Regions from separate parts of the Comamonas sp. CMM03 genome, predicted to be linked through region 2. Evidence: riboswitches for the same ligand, from Rfam matches in the RefSeq annotation. Region 2 holds a riboswitch; the other holds the start of a gene.
What was found. Region 2 has a riboswitch for glycine ahead of KW830_RS17850 (trimeric intracellular cation channel family protein). Riboswitches for the same ligand answer to the same signal wherever they lie in the genome.

Region 1 (9,740 bases), on a different contig from region 2:
ACGTGGGTCTGCAGCTCGATGGCCGGAGGCAGGGACACGCGCAGCAGGCGCTCGGTGTCGCGCAGCACTTCTCCGGCATGCACGGCACGGCGCTGGGGGGGCTGGTTGCGGCTGAAGGTCAGGATCTGGCGCACCAGGTCGCGGGCGCGCTTGCCGGCTTTTTCGATCTCGCGCAGGCTTTCCTGCAGCGGGCTGTTCTGGGCGCAGTCGGCCATGGCCAGTTCCACATTGCCCAGGATGGCGCCGACGATGTTGTTGAAGTCGTGCGCAATGCCGCCGGCCAAGGTGCCCAGGGCCTGCATCTTGTGCGATTCGCGCAGCTGCACTTCCAGTTCGCCGCGCTGGGCTTCGGCGCGCTTGCGGCTGGTGAGGTCGCGGGCAAAGACGGTGGTGGTCTCGCCTTCGCCATAGCGCTCGAACGAGATGCCGACTTCCACCGGGATGTCGCGGCCGCTGGCGGTGCGGCCGGTCATCTCGCCCAGCACCGCCTGGGTGGTCAGCGGGGCCAGCTCCAGCGCATAGGCCGCATCGGGCAGAAAGCGCTCCAGGCGGCTGCCCAGGGCTTCCTGCACCGGGCACAGGAACAGCGTGGCGGCCGTGGGGTTGAAGACGGTGATGCGCCGCTGGCTGTCCACGCAGATGATGGCGTCCATGGAGGTGTTGATCACCGCCTCCAGGCGCCGCTCGCTGGCGTGCAGCTGGGTGTTGCGCTCCTGCAGGGTCTGGCGCTCGGCCAGCAGCGGACCCTGGTCGACCACGGCGCACATGAACTGGGCCGAGGCCGGGCCGGTGCGCTGGGGGATTTCGATGCAGGCGATGTGCAGATCGCCCTGCATGGCATGGCCCTGGGCCACCGAGAACTGCACTTCGTGCACTTCGCTGCGGCCTTGCTGGCGGGCTTCCAGAAAGGCCTGGGCCACGCGGTCGGCGTCTTCGGGCACCACAAAGGGCATGAAGGAGGCCAGCAGCCGGTCCTGGCTGGGCGACTGGAAGGCGCTGTGCGCCATGGCGTTAGCCTGGATGACGATGTCGTGCTCGTCGATCACCAGCAGCGGCAGCGGCACGCTGGAAAACAGCGCCTCGAAGCGTTCGGACGCGCTTTCTGCCACCGCCTGGCTGTAGTCCAGCACCTTGTTCTGGATTTCCAGCTCGGCCTGGTAGTTGCGCAGCTCGGCGATCAGCGCGGCCAGCGGGTCGTCGGCGCTGTGCTCGGTGGCTTCCCAGGCGTCCAGATTGGGATAGACCGGCGCCAGCGACGGCGCAGGGGGCAGCAGATCCTGCGTGGCGTCAGGATCTTCGTGTTGCAGCAGAAAGGAGAGGTCCGGGCGGCTCATAGAAGTGGTGCCGCAGCGCGGGTGTGTCACGCCACAGGGAGGGGCAGTGTAAGCCGCCCGCAGGGGCGGCTACAAGGGCTATCCCTAGGTGGTGTGGAATTTCCGCTGAAAAGTCACTCCGAAAAGGCGTCCAGCGGCACGCAGCTGCAGAACAGGTTTCGGTCGCCATAGACATTGTCCACGCGGCCCACCGGGCTCCAGTACTTGCTGCGGCGCAGCGCGGGCAGCGGATAGGCCGCTGTTTCGCGCCCGTAGGCGTGCTGCCAGTTGTCCCCCACGACCTGCTCGGCGGTGTGGGGTGCGTGCTTGAGCGGGTTGTCTTCGCGGTCCCAGCGGCCGGCTTCGACCTGGCGGATTTCCTCGCGGATGGCGATCATCGCGGCGATGAAACGGTCGATCTCGGCCAGCGGCTCGCTCTCGGTGGGCTCCACCATCAGCGTGTTGGCCACCGGGAAGGACAGCGTCGGGGCGTGGAAGCCGTAGTCGATCAGGCGCTTGGCCACGTCTTCGGCCATCACGCCGCTGGTGTCCTTCAGGCCGCGCAGGTCCAGGATGCACTCGTGCGCCACATGGCCGTTGGCCGAGGCGTACAGCGTGGGGAAATGGTCCTTGAGGCGGGCGCTGATGTAGTTGGCGCTGAGGATGGCGGTTTCCGTGGCGGCCTGCAGGCCTGCAGCGCCCATCATGCGGATGTACATCCAGCTGATGGGCAGCACGGCCGCATTGCCCAGGGGGGCGGCACTGACCGCGCCGACCTGGCCGGCAATGCCGCCTGCGGCGTGACCGGGCAGGAATGGCACCAGGTCTTCCACCACGCAGACCGGGCCCACGCCGGGGCCGCCACCGCCGTGGGGGATGCAGAAGGTCTTGTGCAGGTTCAGGTGGCTCACGTCGCCGCCGAATTCGCCGGGGGCGGCCACGCCGACCAGGGCGTTCATGTTGGCGCCGTCCACGTAGATGCGGCCGCCGTGGCGGTGCACCAGGGCGCAGAGTTCCTTCACCTGGGTCTCGAACACGCCGTGCGTGCTGGGGTAGGTGATCATCACGCAGGCCAGGTTGGCGCTGTGCTGCTCGCACTTGGCCTGCAGGTCGGCCAGATCGACGTTGCCGTTGTCATCGCACTTGGTGACCACCACCTGCATGCCCACCATCTGGGCGCTGGCGGGGTTGGTGCCGTGGGCGCTGCTGGGGATCAGGCAGATATTGCGGTGGGCTTCGCCGCGTGCGGCGTGGAAGCCCTTGATGGCCAGCAGGCCGGCGTATTCGCCCTGGCTGCCGGCATTGGGCTGCAGGCTGACGCCGGCGTAGCCCGTGGCTTCGCACAGCCACTGGCGCAGCTGGGCGTCCAGCTGGGCATAGCCCTGCAACTGGTCGGCCGGGGCAAAGGGGTGGATGTGGGCGAACTCCGGCCAGGTGATGGGGATCATCTCGCTGGTGGCGTTGAGCTTCATGGTGCACGAGCCCAGCGGGATCATGCTGCGGTCCAGCGCCAGGTCCTTGTCGCTGAGGCTGCGGATGTAGCGCAGCATGGCGGTTTCGGAGTGGTGGGTGTTGAACACCGGGTGGGTCAGGTAGCTGCTGCGGCGCTGCAGGCCTTCGGGGATCAGCGAGGGCGCGCCTTCGTCCATGGCCTCGACCGTGGGCAGGGCCTGGCCGTCCTGGGCGAAGATGCTCCAGAGCAGTTCCACATCGGCGCGGGTGCTGGTTTCATCCAGGCTGATGCACAGGTATTCGTTCCAGGCCTTGCGCAGGTTCGCACCCTGGGCGACCGCACGGGCGGCGATGGCATCGGTGGCGCCCTGGGTGTGCAGCGAGATGGTGTCGAAGGCCGTGCCGTGGTGGCGGCTGGAATAGCCCATCTGGGTCAGGCCGCGGCTGAGGATGGCCGTGAGGCGGGCCACGCGGCGGGCGATGCGCGCCAGGCCCTGCGGGCCGTGGTAGACGGCGTACATGCTGGCGATGACCGCCGGCAGCACCTGGGCCGTACAGATGTTGGAGGTGGCTTTTTCGCGGCGGATGTGCTGTTCGCGGGTCTGCAGCGCCAGGCGGTAGGCGGGTTTGCCGTGTACGTCGACGCTCACGCCGACCAGGCGGCCGGGCAGGGAGCGCTTGAATTCGTCGCGGCAGGCCATGAAGGCGGCGTGCGGGCCGCCCGCGCCCATGGGCATGCCAAAGCGCTGGGTGCTGCCGACCACGATGTCGGCGCCCATTTCGCCGGGCGGCGTCAGCAGGGTCAGGGCCAGCAGGTCGGTAGCGAAGATGGCCGCAGCCTGCTGGGCGTGGATGGCCTGCACATCGGCCTTCCAGTCCGCGATCCAGCCGCTGCTGGCGGGGTACTGGATCAGCGCGGCGAAGAAGCCATCCGCCAGTGCCGCGTCCCACTCCTCCTTGGAGTTGGCCACCACCACGGTGATGCCCAGCGGCGCGGCGCGGGTCTGCACCACCTCGATGGTCTGCGGGTGGGTGTCGCCCGCCACCACGAAGCGGTTGCTCTTCGATTTGACGGAACGCTTGGCCAGCGTCATGGCTTCGGCGGCAGCCGTGGCCTCGTCCAGCATGGACGCGTTGGCGATGGGCATGCCGGTCAGGTCGGTGACCATGGTCTGGAAGTTGACCAGCGCCTCCATGCGGCCTTGGGAGATTTCGGCCTGGTAGGGCGTGTAGGCCGTGTACCAGGCCGGGTTCTCCAGGATGTTGCGCAGGATCACCCCCGGCGTGTGGGTGCCGTAGTAGCCCTGGCCGATGAAGCTTTTGAGCACGCGGTTCTGGCCCGCCAGTGCCTTCAGCTCTGCCAGCGCCTCGGCCTCGGTCACCGCGGCCGGCAACTGCATGGCGCGGCTGCGGCGGATGGCCTTGGGCACGATGGAGTCGATCAGCGCGGCGCGCGAGGCTTCGCCGATCACGCTGAGCATGTGCGCTTCATCCTGCGCGTCGATGCCGATATGGCGGGGCAGGAATTCGCTGTGGTTTTCCAGGGCGTGGAGCGATTCCACAGGGGCGGGGGCAGACATCAGCATGGAGGGGACCTATCTCAAAAGCTGGGGCGGTACGGCTGCGGGCTGGGCGTCAGGCGCCGGCCGCGAAGCTGTCGTAGGCGGTCTTGTCCATCAGGGCATCCAGTTGCGATGCATCGGACAGCTTGACCTTGAAGAACCAGCCGGCACCCAGCGGGTCGCTGTTGGCCAGGGAGGGGTCGTCGCGCAGGGCTTCGTTGACTTCGACGATCTCGCCGCTCACGGGCATGTAGACGTCGGCCGCGGCCTTGACGGATTCGACCACGCCGGCCACTTCGCCTTCATTGAAGGTGGTGCCCACGGCGGGCAGGTCGACGAACACCACATCGCCCAGCGCGTCCTGCGCGTGGACAGTGATGCCGACCACGGCGGCGTTGGTGTCGGCGGTGTTGATCCACTCGTGCTCTTTGGAAAACTTGATGCTCATGGGAAGCTCCGTTGGGTAAGTTTCTGAAAAAAAGGGCTGGTGCAGGCGGTGCACGCAGTGTTTGGGACAGGTCTGGCAGCACTGTAGCGGCCTTGGCGCCTGCACCCGGGCTTGGCGGTGCTTTTTTGTGGCGCCGGGGGCCGGCAGGCGGGCTGGCCGCAGACCGTTCAGCCGCGGTAGTAGCGCGCCGGAACGAACGGGGTGGCCGACACCTTCATGGGCACCGGCTTGCCGCGCACCATGGCGAACAGTTCCGTGCCTTCTGCGGTGTAGTCGGGCTGCACATAGCCCAGGGCCACGGGCTGGTTCAGGCTGGGGCTGAGCAGGCCGCTGGTGATGTAGCCGACCTGCTGGCCGTCCATGTTCTCGAGCACGGCGGGCTCGCGCACCGGCACGCGCTCGGTGGCGATCAGGCCCACGCGCTTGCGTTGCAGCAGCGCCGGGTTGTCCAGCTGGGCCAGCACGGTGTCGGCGCCCAGAAAGCCGCCGGCGCGGGCGCCGCCGGTGCGGCGCACCTTCTGGATGGCCCAGGTGAGGGCGGCTTCCACCGGGGTGGTCTTGTCGTCCATGTCGTTGCCGTACAGGCACAGGCCGGCTTCCAGGCGCAGCGAGTTGCGGGCGCCCAGGCCGATGGGTTCCACCTCGGGCTGGGCCAGCAGCTTGCGGGCCAGGGCCTCGGCCTGGGTGCCGGGCACGGAGATTTCAAAGCCGTCTTCGCCCGTGTAGCCGCTGCGTGTGACGTAGCAGGCAATGCCGTCGATCTGCACCGCCATGCCGGTCATGAACACCAGGCCCAGCACTTCGGGGGCCAGGCGGCCCAGGGCTGCGGCGGCCTGCGGGCCTTGCAGGGCCAGCAGGGCCTGTTCGGGCATGGGGATGACCTGGCAGCGGCTGCCGATGTGCTGCTGGATGTGGGCGATGTCCGCCACCTTGCAGGCGCCGTTGACGATGAGGAACAGGTCGTCGCCGCGGTTGACGAACATCAGGTCGTCCAGGATGCCGCCCTGGGCGTTCAGCAGCAGGCCGTAGCGCTGCTTGTGCAGGCCCAGGCCCTGCACGTCGACGGGCAGCAGGGTTTCCAGTGCGGCGGCGGCGTCGGGACCCACCAGGCGCAGCTGGCCCATGTGGGAGACGTCGAACAGGCCGGCGGCGTCGCGGGTGTGGCGGTGTTCGGCCATCAGGCCGCTGGGGTATTGCACCGGCATGGCGTAGCCGGCAAAGGGAACCATGCGTGCCCCCAGCTCCAGGTGCAGGGCGTACAGCGGGGTGGTCAGCAGGTCGGTGGTGTCAGCGGTCATGGTGTCGCAGAGCAAAGCAAAAGAAATGCCGGCGGCCTGCGCCGCCTGCGCTTTGCCCTGTTGTCCGCTTTACCTGAGAGATTCACCCGCACCTTCCAGGCGTGGGGCTTGCTCCTTCGGTGGACGGGGTGCCGGCACCCGCGCCTCTCTCCAACAAGGTACGCCCGCGGTCGATGCGGCGGGCGGCTGCCAGTCCTTTTGCCTGAGCGTTCGGGGTTGCCCCTGCGCCTTCGGCGGCGCCGCTGGGCCTGCTGGCCGGGCGCGCTCTCCTGACGAATCCGCGCAGTATATCCGGCCCGATGGGCGGTGCCTACCCGGATGCATATGCATAGATGCAAACGATCTGAGGCGCTGCCTATACTCGTCTACCAATTTCGATGGATTCAAGGAGACGAAGTTGGTCGACACACAGTTTTCCCCCGCGGGCGCAGCCCCTGTCCCGGCACCGCGTGCGGCGCTGACCCTGGGCGACACGCTGGCCTGGCCGGCGCGCTATCTGCCGCGCAAGGAGGCGCTGGTGGTGTCGGACGCGCAGGGCCGCCGTGCCTGGACCTATGCCGAGCTGGATGCCGAGGTGAACCGCCACGCCCATGGCCTGCAGCAGCTGGGCATTGGCCAGGGCGATGTGGTGGCGGCCTTTCTGTACAACACGCCGGCCTTTGTGTTCACCTTGCTGGCGACGGCGCGCCTGGGTGCCATCTTCAACCCCATCAACTACCGGCTGGCCGCGCAGGAGCTGGCGTTCATCCTGCAGGACGGCAGTGCCAAGGCGCTGGTGTTCGAGGACGAGGGCGCTGCCGTGGTCGAGAAGGCCAGGCTGCTGGTGCCCCAGGTGCAGCACTGGATCCATGCCGATCCGGGCGCGGCACCGGCCTTTGCCACCGCGCAGCTGGCCGCGCTGGCGGACGGCCAGCCCGCCACGCCGGTGGACGTGCGGGTGGACGAGGATGCGCCCTGCATCCTGATGTACACCAGCGGCACCACCGGCCGCCCCAAGGGCGTGCTGCACACCCACCGCAGCAAGCTGGCGCACAACGCCATGATGCACCAGGTGATGCAGTTCCGCCGCGAGGATGTGGGCCTGTCGGTGGCCCCGCTGAACCACACGGCCGAGCTGCACACCAGCTTTCTGCCGCGCCTGCAGGTGGGCGCCACCCAGGTGCTGCAGCGCCGCTTTGATGCGGCCGATGCGCTGCGTCTGGTGGAGGCGGAAAAAGTCACCTTCTTCTTTGCCGCGCCGACCATGGTCACCATGCTGCTGAACGACGCGAGCCTGGGGCAGCGCGATCTGTCGTCGCTGCGCCTGGTGGAGTACGGCGGGGCCTCGATGGCGCCGCACCTGATCCGCGAATGGACGCGCCAGGTGGGATCGGGCCTGGTGCAGGTCTTCGGCACCACCGAAATGGGGCCGTGCATGTCGGTGCTGTATCCGCATGAGCAGCTCAGCCATGCCGGCTCGGCCGGCCTGCCGTCGCTGAACCACGATCTGGTGGTGGCGCGGGTGCGCGAGGACGGCGCCGCCACCGACCCGTCCGACGCCTGCGCGGTGGGCGAAGTGGGCGAGATACTGGTGCGCGGCCCCTGCATGATGGCCGGCTACCTGAACCGACCGGAGGCCAATGCCAAGGCGCTGGCCCACGGCTGGTACCACACCGGCGATCTGGGGCACCTGGATGCCGATGGCTATCTGTGGATCCGCGACCGCATTGACTACATGATCAATTCGGGGGCGGAGAACGTCTACCCGCGCGAGGTGGAAGATGCCCTGGTCGAGCACGCCGAGGTGCTGGAAGCGGCCGTGGTGGGCGAGAAGGACGCGCGCTGGGGCCAGGTGGTGGCGGCCTATGTGGTCGCCAAGCCGGGCACGGTGGTGACGGCCGCAGTGCTGGATGCCTTTCTGATGCAGGGCGACCGCCTGGCCAGCTACAAGCGCCCGCGCAGCTACCACTTTGTCGACAGCCTGCCCAAGACCACCAGCGGCAAGATCCAGAAGCATCTGCTGCGCCAGCCGGATCTGTGCGCGGCCTGAGGGCCTCACTGCGTTGAGGGTCTGAGGCAGCAGGGCTGAGCCCTCGGTCACCTTCTCAAGCAAGCCCCCAAGGCAAGCCCCTGTCTGCCGCCGAGAACGGCGCGGACAGGGGCTTGTCTGTTTCTGACCGGGGCACATGCCCGGGCGGCGGGCAGGTCCGCCGGGAAGTCCGGCGGGAAGTACGGAAGGAAGGGGCGGGGCGATCGCTGCCCGGCAGGCCCCCATCAAAAAACGCGGCCGAAGCCGCGTTTTTTTGGGGCGCAGGTACCGGTCAGCGGCACCGTGCCGGGTGCTTACTGCACCTTGGCCTTGGCGCGCAGACCGTCCTGGAACTGCATCAGCTTTTGCTGTTCCAGTTGCTGGGCGATCTGGGGCTTGACGTCGTCCAGCGCAGGCAGCTGGGCCTGGCGGGTTTCGATCACGCGTATCACGTGCCAGCCGAACTGGGTCTTGACCGGGGCGCTGGTCATTTCGCCCTTGTTCAGCTTGAGCATGGCTTCGCTGAATTCGGGCACGTAGCTGCCGGGATTGGACCAACCCAGGTCGCCGCCTTGGGCGCCGGATCCGGGGTCCTTGGATTCCTTCTTGGCGATGTCTTCGAACTTCTTGCCGCCGTTCACTTCGGCAATGATGGCCTTGGCGCGGTCTTCGGAGTCCACCAGGATGTGGGCAGCGTGGTATTCCTTGCCTTCGTTGGCAGCGGCGAACTTGTCGTATTCGGCCTTGATTTCGGCGTCGGTGACGGGGTTCTTCTTCTGGAAGTCGGCGAACAGTTCGCGGATCAGAATGGTCTCGCGGGCCAGTTCCATCTGCTGGCGGTATTCGGGCGAAGCAGCCAGGCCGCGGCGGCCGGCTTCCTGCAGGAAGATTTCGCGTGCGATCACTTCTTCCTTGATCTGCTCATCCATTTCTGCCGGCACGGGGCGGCCGGAGCGCTCCAACTGCTGCTTCAGAACGTCTGCGCGCGCCTTGGGCACAGGCTTGCCGTTGACGATGGCCAGGTTCTGGGCGGTTGCCGAGAAGGCCATCGTGCCCAACAGGGCGGCTGCCACAAGGCTGGACAAGAGCTGTTTTTTCATGCGGGATCCAAAAAGGAAAATAGGTGAGCCCACCGGCCAGCAGGGCAGCGGGACTTGAACAGAGGGTTGCTGGCGCTTACAACACTTCGATCGCCAGGGCATGCAGGCCCTGGTCGATGAAATCTTGCAAGGAATCATACACAAGCCTATGGCGTGCAACGCGCGGTTTGCCGTCAAACAGCGGGCTGGCCACGCGCACCCGGAAATGGGTGCCAAAGCCGGTGCCGTTGGCGCCGGCGTGACCGGCGTGCTGGTGGCTTTCGTCGATCACTTCGAGCTGGGTCGGGGACAGCACTTCGCGCAGCCGCGCTTCGAGGGCGGCTGCCGTGATGGGCAGGGCGCTCATGGCTGGCGGTCCTGGGTCTGCTGGGCGTCGGCGCCGGGCAGGGCCGGGTTGTCGCCGCCGGCTTCCTTCATGTGGCGGCTCAGGTACACGGCCTGGGCCAGCACGAACACCAGCATCAGCCCCATGCCGCCAAACAGCTTGAAGTTGACCCAGGTGTCGGTGTCGAAGTTGTAGGCCACCCACAGGTTGAGCACGCCCATGACGGCGAAGAAT
Region 2 (9,740 bases):
GCAAGACCGAGCTGGATGCCGAGGTGCTGGCACGCAGCAGCGTCTTTGTCGAATATGAACCCCAGACCCGGCTGGAGGGTGAGCTGCAGCAGATGCCGGCCGACTTTGCCGTGACCGAGTTCTGGCGGGTGCTGAGCGGCGCAGCGCCCGGCCGGGTGTCGGATGCCCAGATCACCCTGTTTGATTCCGTGGGCTTTGCGCTGGAAGATTATTCCGCCCTGCGCACCATGCAGGCGCTGGGCCGGGAGGCGGGGCTGCTGTCGCGCATCGAGCTGGTGCCCACGCTGGCAGACCCCAAGGATTTGTTTGCCCTGCTGCACCAGGGTGAGGATATGCACCAGGCAACGCCGCCCTCCGTGGAGCGCGCGGCCTGGCACAAAGTGGCGTGAGGATGGAAATGCTTCAGAAAGACGAGTTGGCTGTGCAGGTGCACCAGGCCGTGACGCTGATCGGTGTGCCCACGGACGTGGGCGCGGGGCGCCTGGGTGCTGCCATGGGGCCGGATGCCCTGCGCGTGGCCCAGCTGGGCCCGGCCTTGGCGCATTTTGGCGTGGATGTGCAGGACATCGGCAATCTGGCCGGCCCGCCCAATCCGCGCGGTGCACGCGATGCGCAAGGCCTGCGCAACTATGCCGAATGCCAGGCCTGGAACCAGGCCACGCACGACACCGTGCTGGCGCAGCTGCAGGCCGGGCGCATGCCCATCATGCTGGGCGGCGACCACACGCTGGCCACCGGTTCCATCAGCGCCGTGGCGCGCCACTGCCGTATGGCGGGCAAGCGCCTGCGCGTGCTGTGGCTGGATGCCCATGCCGACTGCAACCTGCCCGACATCAGCCCTACCGGCAATCTGCACGGCATGCCCGTGGCCAGCCTGTGCGGTCACGGTCCGGCTCCGCTGGCCGGCATGGCCGGCTTCACGCCCGCGCTGCAGGGGCCAGACATCTGCCAGATCGGCCTGCGCAGCGTGGATGAGGTGGAAAAACGCATGATCCAGCGCCTGGGTCTGGAAGTGTTCGATATGCGTGCCATTGACGAACAAGGCATGCGCGCCGTGATGCAGCAGGCCCTGGCCGGGCTGGAGGGACCTGAAGGCGCCGATGTGCACCTGCACCTGAGCTTTGATGTGGACTTTCTGGACCCCGAAATCGCTCCCGGCACCGGCACCACCGTGCGCGGCGGCCCGAACTACCGCGAAGCCCAGCTGTGCATGGAAATGATTGCCGACACCGGCCGCCTGGCATCGCTGGATATTGTGGAGTTGAACCCGGCGCTGGACATCCGCAACCAGACGGCCGAGCTGGTGGTGGATCTGGTGGAAAGCCTGTTCGGCAAGAGCACGCTGGTGCGCTAGTGCGAAGCAGCCCGGGCTGACGTGGTTCCGCTCCGTCGCCCCATCCCGTCTCACCATCTGCGTTCCGGCATTCCCGGTGCGCTGCCGCAGGACGCCGTAGCGGCGTCCTTGCAGCTGCGCTACTCAGCCGCGCCGCTGCAGCCGTTCCGTTCCCAGGTGCAGCGCCAGCTTGGCGTCCAGCGGCAGTGGTTCACCGTGCAGGCGCGCGGCCAGCAGCTCGCCGCAGAGGATGGACAGCGTCAGCCCGCGTGCGCCCAGGGCGGTGAGGGCCCACAGGCCTGTCAGGTTCTCCCCAGTGCTGGCTGAGCCAGCCCCCGGGGCTGCAGAGCCCACCGCGTGCGCAGGTGCCGCCGGCCCCACCGGCCCCACGATCGGCAGCCGGTCGTGGCTGGCCACCCGCACCCGGCCCCAGGTCGGGCTGCAGCGGGCATCTTGCGGGTCAAACCAGGGGGCCATGGCTGCGCCGCTGGCGGGCAGCAGTGTGGACAGCTTGCCGTGGTTCACCGCGTGGGCGGCCGCCTGGTCGGCTGCGGAGATGGGCATGGCGGTCACATCGCGCTCGAAGGTGGAGCCCATGACCCAGATTTCACCATGCTGCGGGTCTTGCGGCTGTGGAATATGGGTGACCAGATTGCCATTGCCGTTGACCGGGAAGGGCGGCAGGGCGCTGGCGTTGTCTGCGGTGTGCAGCCCCCAGCTGATCTGCCCGCGGATGGGTTGCAGCGGCCATGGTTGCCGGTGCGGCAGTAAGTCAGCCGTGGCGGGGCCGCAGGCCAGTACCGCCAGGTCGGCCTCGGCCAGGATGCGGCCGTCTGCGTCCAGCGCCTGCCAGCGGCCATCTGCGCTGCGCTGCAGGCGGGCCACCACGGCATGCGCCTGCACACGGATCTGCGGGTGATGCAACTGGGCCTGCACCAGCTGGGCCGGGCGCACCCAGCCGGCTTGCTGGTGCCAGCAGGCCACGGTGTCCGGTGGGAGGCCGGCCCGGGACAGCTGGGTGGCGCTGGCGCTGTGGCTCCAATCGTCCCCCGGGCCGCCGGCCCAACTGGCCGGAAGGCCGGTGCCGCCGTCGGTGCAATGCTCCAGCACGCCGCTGTGGCCCCAGTCCGTGCCTTCCTGGCACAGGTCGCGCAGGCGCTGCAGCGTCTGGCGCACCCCGTTGCGTGACAGGCGCGAGAGCACACTGTCATCGGGCGATACATGCGGGCAGAACAGGCCGGCAGGCAGGCCGGAGGCGCCGTCCGCCGGGCCGTCACCGGCGACCAGCACCTGCACCTGCCAGCCACGCAGCGCCAGGCTGTGGGCGGCGGCACTGCCGGCCAGGCCGGCGCCCACCACCAAGGCCGTGCCGGCTTGGGCCACCGGGGATGGACCCGTCTGGGCGCGCACGCGCGGTTCCCAGGCCGGGTTGAAGCAGGCCTGCAGGTTGTCGCGCTTGGGGGGCACGCCAGGCACCTTGCGCACTTCAAAGCCGCATTGCGCCAGCTGGTCGCGCACCGCGCGCGCAATGGTCCAGGTGGCCAGTTGCGTGCCGCGCCGGCAGTGGCGGGCCAGGGCTTTCAGGGTGTGGGCATCCCAGATGCCGGGGTTGGCGCTGGGGCTGAAACCGTCCAGGTAGATGCTGTCGGCCACCGTGGTCTGCTGGCGCAGCATGGCCTGGGCATCGCCAATCCACAGCGTCAGCTGCACGCGGCCGTCTTCAAAGCCCAGGCGGTGCACACCGGGCAGCAGACCATGAAAGCGCGCGGCCAGCTGTTCGGCCAGCGGGCGCAGCAGGGGATCGGTGGGGGCAGCGCGCAGCAGATCGGCGGCGCTGACCGGGTAGGCCTCGACCGAGGTGAAATGCAGCATGCGCGGGCGCTGCGGATCGGCCTTCCAGGCCGCCCAGGTCACCAGAAAGTTCAGGCCCATGCCAAAGCCGGTCTCCAGCACGCGCCACTGTGCCTGGTCGGCCCAGGCCGCAGGCAGGCCACAGCCTGCCAGAAACACCTGGCGCGCCTGGTTCAGTCCCCCGAGTTCGCTGTGGTAGCGGTCCTCAAAACGGGGGCTGTAAGGAGTGCCATCGGGCAGCCAGGCAATCGGTTCGGACATGGGGGCAGGGTTCAGAGGAGTAAGACTAGGGGGCGCCCGGGCCGATACGGCCCAGGGCCTGCCGGGCAGGGCGGACGCCGCGCCACAGGGATCCGCTCAGTCCCAGCGTTGCTGGTAGGAAAACGTGGGCAGCCGCCAGTGAAAGCGGATGGCGGCCAGCCGGAACAGCAGCCCGCCCGCAAAGCACACCAGGGTGCTGATGTTGGGGCCGACATCCAGCGCGCGCAGGCCCAGGAACAGCAGGCAGACGGCCAGGGACACGCTGGCATACAGCTCGCGGCGGAAGACCACCGGCACCTGGTTGCACAGCACGTCGCGCAGAATGCCGCCGCTGATGCCGGTGATCATACCGGCCATCACCACCACCACGCCGGGGTAGCCCAGCTCCAGCGCCACATTGCAGCCGATCAGCGAGAAGGCGATCAGGCCCATGGCGTCCAGCAGCAGGAACACCTGCTTGAGGTGGATCATGTAGCGTGCCACCACCGTGGTCAGCAGGCCGGCGGAAATCACCAGGTACACATATTCGGGGTGCTGCGTCCAGCCAATGGGGTAGTGGCCCAGCACCATGTCGCGGATGGTGCCGCCGCCCAGTGCGGTGACGAAGGCGATCACGACCACACCAAAGATGTCCATGTTGCGGCGGCCTGCCGCCAGTGCGCCGGACATGGCTTCGGCCGTGATGGCGATCAGGTAGATCACCAGCATGACGGTGAGATTGGACAGCTGGAACGATTCCAGCAGGGAAACAGATGGAAGCATGGCGGACCCATACGTGAAAAAACCAGGCCTGGATGCTGTCCATGGCCTGGCGCGCCTCTCCCGCTGTCCTTTGTACCTGAGAGTTGCGTGCGCGCAGCCCGGTGCTGCGGCACTTGCCCCTTCGGTGAGCCGGGCCGGGTGGCACGGGCTGCTCTCCAGTTGGCGAATCTTTGCTGCGGTACGTCGGCCTGAGCGATTATGGGAGTTTGCGCCTTCGGCGGAGGCCGGCTGTGCAGCTGCCTCGCTCTCCCGCAGAAAACGGCGATTCTAGGCGCTTTTGTGCAGCGCAGAGGCCGCAGGGGCGTTGGTGCGGGGGAAGCTGCTTGCGAGCAGCGGGCAAAAGAAAGCCCCAGAGCCTGAAGCGCTGGGGCGGGTCTTCACGCAGCGCCCACAGCATCGCGTGGGCACGCTGCAATTACTGCGCGCTGGGGGGCGGCACAAAGCCGGCTGCGGCATCGGCGCCGGCACCGAAGAAGTGGTTTTCCATCTGGCGGGCCAGGTACTGGCGGGCGCGGGCGTCGGCCAGGTTCAGGCGGTTTTCGTTGACCAGCATGGTCTGGTGCTTGAGCCAGTCGGCCCAGGCTTGCTTGCTCACGCTTTCGAAAATGCGCTTGCCCAGCTCGCCGGGGTAGGGCGGAAAGTCCAGGCCTTCAGCGTCTTGGCCGAGCTTGATGCAGTGAACGGTACGTGCCATGGGGGAAATCCTGTCTACGGATGTTTTGGTAATAACAAACTGAAATCTTATTGGTTTCAGTTTTGAGGGTGGCATTCCAGAATGCACAGCAACGGAGCGAGAAGCCGTTTGACAACGCAACCAGAATCACCGAGACCCTCAATGACAAATCGCCGCCACTTTATCAAGTTTCCCCTGCTTGCCAGCCTTTTGACCGGCTTGACCCTCGGCGCTCTGCCGGCTCTCCCCGCACTGGCCCAGCAGCAGGTGACGCTGCTGAATGTCTCCTACGACCCGACGCGCGAACTGTACGTGCAATACAACCAGGCCTTCGCCAAGTACTGGAAGGCCAAGGCCGGCCAGGATGTGACGATCAAGCAGTCGCACGGCGGCTCGGGCAAGCAGGCCCGCTCGGTGATCGACGGCCTGGATGCCGACGTGGTGACCCTGGGTCTGGCTCCGGACGTGGATGCCCTGGTCAAGCACGGCGGTCTGGTGGCGGCCGACTGGCAAAAGCGCCTGCCGCACAACTCGGCACCTTACACCTCGACCATCATCTTCCTGGTCAAGAAGGGAAACCCCAAGGGCATCAAGGACTGGGATGACCTGATCAAGCCCGGCGTGTCGGTGATCACCCCCAACCCCAAGACGTCGGCTGGCGCCCAGTGGAACTACCTGGCTGCCTGGGAATACGGCAAGCGCAAGTTCGGCGGCGAAGCCGGCGCCAAGGACTATGTGAAGAAGGTCTACGGCAATGTGCCCGTGCTGGACACCGGCGCGCGCGGCTCCACCATCACCTTTGCCCAGCGCAATGTGGGCGATGTGCTGCTGGCCTGGGAAAACGAAGCCTTCCTGGTACTCAAGGAGTTTGGTGCCGAGAAGTTCCAGATCGTGGTGCCTTCCGTCAGCATCGTGGCCGAACCCACCGTCTCCGTGGTGGACAAGAACGCCGACAAGAAGGGCACCCGCGCCGTGGCCGAGGAGTACCTGAAGTACCTGTACTCGGACGAAGGCCAGGACATCGCCGGCAAGAACTACTACCGTCCCACCTCGGAAAAGGCGCGGGCCAAATACGCAGCCCAGTTCCCCAAGCTGGATCTGTTCACCATCGACCAGGCCTTTGGCGGCTGGTCCAATGCCGGCAAGCACTTTGTGGATGGCGGCAGCTTCGATCAGATCTACACCAAGAAGTAAGCACCACGCGGCGGGGTGGCGCACGTCACCCCGCTGCACTCAACCAAGGAGCATGCCATGCAAGCACAGCCTGCCTACCAGCCTTATTTGAAAAGCAATCTCGCCCCGCGCGGCAAGGCGCCGCAGGAGCAGGTGCGCCAGCTGCTGCTGGTCACCGCCCGGCAATGGGGGGTGCGGGCCATGGCACAGCAGGCGGCATCAGTGGCACGGCCCTGCTGGCAGGCAGGTTGAGCCTGCCCGCTCCCACATCGCGTTCGTAGGGGTTGATGCCTTGTTCTTCCGAAAGGAAGGCAAGGCTTTTTTGCATGGGACCTGCAGACAGGTGGTTGCACAGGCATTTTGTGTGCGCCTTCTATTGCACTGCAGCATAGTTTGGTGGCGCAGAAAGCGTGCAGGGCTGGAAACACCTTGCACTGCACAGTTCTGTAAACGAAAAAATACGAACCGGAGCGCGGCAGATGCGTGAAAACGGCGTGCCAAAAAATAAAGCCTGCAGCGCAAACTGCAGGCTTTTAAAAAAGAAACTGATTGAAGTTGAACTCGCTTTGAATAAGCTTGGTGATGGCCATCCAAGCTTGTTCTCGCATAGGTTCCAAACCGCAGGGCCTGCACGGTCTACCAATCGGACTCTCCCCCCTCTCGGAATCCCATGAATATTGCACACTGCGATTTGGAGCCTGAATATTAACCGATTTCTTCCCATAGGATTTCTATATGTCAGGGGAATGAAAAATCTCTGATGAAAAGCAACAAACCGTACCGAGTTAAGCAAACCGTCAGTTTGGCGTGAGCGCGGTGTGCAATATGCACTGCGCCAATGCCGGGGTGTGAAACCGTCAGCGCATTATCGGCGCGGCCCGGGTGGGCCGTGCCTGTGCACACCCAGGAGCAGCCCCGTGGCGCCGGGGCTGCTCCTGGCCGTTGAGGCGGCCTGATCCCCGCGCTTGACACCTTGGAAGGCGCCAGGGCGCGAAGGGCAGGGGATGCCGGTTACGCCATGGTCATCAGGCTGGCATTGCCGCCAGCGGCGGCGGTGTTTACACTGACGGCACGCTCCAGCAGCAGGCGTTCCAGTGGTACCGGCGCCGTGGCGTCGGCCAGGTGGCAGCAGCCCACCAGCGGTCCGCTGCGCTGGGCCAGGGCCTGCAGCAGGCTTTGCAGGCTGGCGGCGCTGCCTTGGTGCAAGACCACATCCACTTCGGTCTGGGCCAGGGCGCCGTCGTCCACCAGTTGCACGCGGGTTTGCACGGCTTCCGGCAGGCGGCTGTGCAGCAGCGCATGCTGGCTGCTCCACAGCGCCTGGCTGCCCACGGCCAGCACCGCGGCCAGCTGGCGCAGCAAGGCGATGTCGCTGTCCGCCTGGCACAGCACCTGGGCACGCGGCAGCAACTGGTAGGTGTTGCGTTCACCGGTGGGGCCGGGCAGGGCATAGCGCAGGCCCGCAGGGGACTGGGCGGGCAGTTCCTGACCATAGGCGTGCACGGCTTCCAGTGCCGGCTGCAATGCCGACCAGCGGGACAAGGCATGCAGGGCTTCGGGTTGCTGGACGCTGTCGATAGCCGGGCTGCAGGCGCGCTCCAGCAGGGGGCGCAGCCGGCCGGGATGGCGGGCCAGCAGGCGCAAAAGGTACAGCGGGCCACCGGCCTTGGGGCCCGTGCCCGACAGGCCTTCGCCGCCAAAGGGCTGCACGCCCACCACGGCCCCCACCATATTGCGGTTCACATACAGATTGCCGGCGTGGGCGCGCGCCAGCACGGCCTCCACGGTTTCGTCGATGCGGGTGTGCAGGCCCTGGGTCAGGCCATAGCCGGTGGCGGCGATCTGGTCCAGCAACTGGGGCAGCCGGTCACGGCGGTAGCGCAGCACATGCAGCACGGGGCCGAAGACTTCGCGCTGCAGCTCACTGATGGCGTCAATCTCGATCAGCGTGGGCGCCACGAACGTACCGTTGCCATCCACCGCCGGAGACAGCGGTGCCTGCGTGGTGCGGTGGCCCTTGGCCTGCATGGCGGCAATATGCTGGCGGATGCCGGCTTGCGCTTCGGCGTCGATCACCGGCCCCACATCGGTGGACAGGGCGGCGGGGTTGCCGCTGGCCAGCTCCTGCATGGCGCCGCGCAGCATTTCCAGCACGCGGGGCGCGGCGTCTTCCTGCACGCACAGCACGCGCAGGGCCGAGCAGCGCTGGCCGGCACTGTCAAACGCGCTGCTCAGCACATCGCCCACCACCTGTTCGACCAGCGCGGAAGAGTCCACGATCATGGCGTTCTGGCCGCCGGTTTCGGCAATCAGCACCACCGGTTGGCCGTCCGGGCGCAGGCGCTGGGCCACGCTGCGCTGCAGCAGGCGCGCCACCTCGGTGGAGCCGGTGAACAGCACACCTTGCACGCGGGCATCGGCCACCAGGGTGGCGCCCACGGTCTCGCCCGCGCCGGGCAGCAGTTGCAGTGCCGGTGCAGGGATGCCGGATTGCAGCATCAGCTGCGTGGCCAGGTGGGCGACCAGCGGGGTCTGTTCGGCCGGCTTGGCCAGCACGGTGTTGCCAGCGGCCAGGGCCGCGGCAATCTGGCCGGTGAAGATGGCCAGCGGAAAGTTCCAGGGGCTGATGCACACCACCGGGCCCAGCGGAATGTGGGTGGCGTTGGAGAAGTCACGCTGGACCTGGGCGGCGTAGTAGCGCAGAAAGTCCACGGCCTCGCGCACTTCGGCCACGGCATTGGCCGAGGTCTTGCCGGCCTCGCGCTGCAGCAGGGCGATGAACTGGGGCAGCTGTGCCTCATAGGCGTCGGCGCAGGCCTGCAGCAGGCGGGCACGCTCGGTGGTGGACGTGCGTGCCCAGTCGGCGGCGCCGGCATGGGCGGCCTGCAGTGCCTGCTCCACTTCCGCCAGCGTGGCATCGCGCACTGTCCCCAGCGGGTCGCCGTGGTCGGCGGGGTTGCGCACGGCCACGGGCAGGGGGGCGGACGGCGCTGTGTCGGCAGGCAGGGCCAGCAGCGGCTGGGCATGCCAGCTGGCGCCCAGTGCCTGCTCCATGGCGGCTTGCAGCTCGGGCAGCACGGTGTCGCTGCTCAGATCCAGGCCTTGCGAATTGGCGCGTTGCGGGCCGTAGAGCTGGCCGGGCAGGGGAATGCGCGGGTGGTGTGCGCCCACGCTGCCTTCGTGGATGGTGGACTGGTCCACGACGGTGACGGGGGAAACCGCCAGTTCGTGCAGGGACAGCAGGGGGTCGGCAATGCGGTGCACGAACGAGCTGTTCGCGCCGTTTTCCAGCAGGCGGCGCACCAGGTAGGCCAGCAGCGTTTCGTGTGTGCCAACCGGGGCGTAGATGCGGCAGGGGCGGCCCAGCGGGCCCACCACCTGTTCGTACAGTGATTCGCCCATGCCGTGCAGGCACTGGAATTCATACTGGCCGCGCTGGTAGCTGGCGGGTTCGGCCATCTGGTAGATGCTGGCCAGGGTCTGCGCGTTGTGGGTGGCGAACTGGGGGTAGACCGCGTCGGGTGCCGCCAGCAGCTTGCGTGCGCATGCCAGGTAGGACACGTCGGTGTGCACCTTGCGGGTGTAGACCGGGTAGTCGGTCAGGCCGTCGATCTGGGCGCGCTTGATCTCGCTGTCCCAGTAGGCGCCCTTGACCAGGCGGACCATCAGCCGGTGGCCGGTGCGGCG

Region 1: another riboswitch for glycine. It lies ahead of gcvT (glycine cleavage system aminomethyltransferase GcvT); the one in region 2 lies ahead of KW830_RS17850 (trimeric intracellular cation channel family protein).

What each region holds. Positions count from the first base shown of each region.
Region 1 covers NZ_JAHUXB010000001.1:590,178-599,917, forward strand. Annotated here, with positions in the region: gene KW830_RS02820 (PAS domain-containing sensor histidine kinase) at 1-1,334, opposite strand, end outside; gene gcvP (aminomethyl-transferring glycine dehydrogenase) at 1,448-4,351, opposite strand; gene gcvH (glycine cleavage system protein GcvH) at 4,401-4,775, opposite strand; gene gcvT (glycine cleavage system aminomethyltransferase GcvT) at 4,943-6,073, opposite strand; glycine riboswitch at 6,124-6,237, opposite strand; glycine riboswitch at 6,263-6,351, opposite strand; gene KW830_RS02840 (fatty acid--CoA ligase) at 6,531-8,102, shown strand; gene KW830_RS02845 (peptidylprolyl isomerase) at 8,396-9,181, opposite strand; gene KW830_RS02850 (BolA family transcriptional regulator) at 9,258-9,527, opposite strand; gene KW830_RS02855 (septation protein A) at 9,524-9,740, opposite strand, start outside.
Region 2 covers NZ_JAHUXB010000005.1:224,970-234,709, forward strand. Annotated here, with positions in the region: gene KW830_RS17835 (ornithine cyclodeaminase) at 1-389, shown strand, start outside; gene rocF (arginase) at 398-1,354, shown strand; gene mnmC (FAD-dependent 5-carboxymethylaminomethyl-2-thiouridine(34) oxidoreductase MnmC) at 1,478-3,445, opposite strand; gene KW830_RS17850 (trimeric intracellular cation channel family protein) at 3,542-4,207, opposite strand; glycine riboswitch at 4,374-4,469, opposite strand; gene KW830_RS17855 (oxidative damage protection protein) at 4,623-4,901, opposite strand; gene KW830_RS17860 (sulfate ABC transporter substrate-binding protein) at 5,043-6,074, shown strand; gene KW830_RS17865 (hypothetical protein) at 6,132-6,305, shown strand; gene putA (trifunctional transcriptional regulator/proline dehydrogenase/L-glutamate gamma-semialdehyde dehydrogenase) at 7,065-9,740, opposite strand, start outside.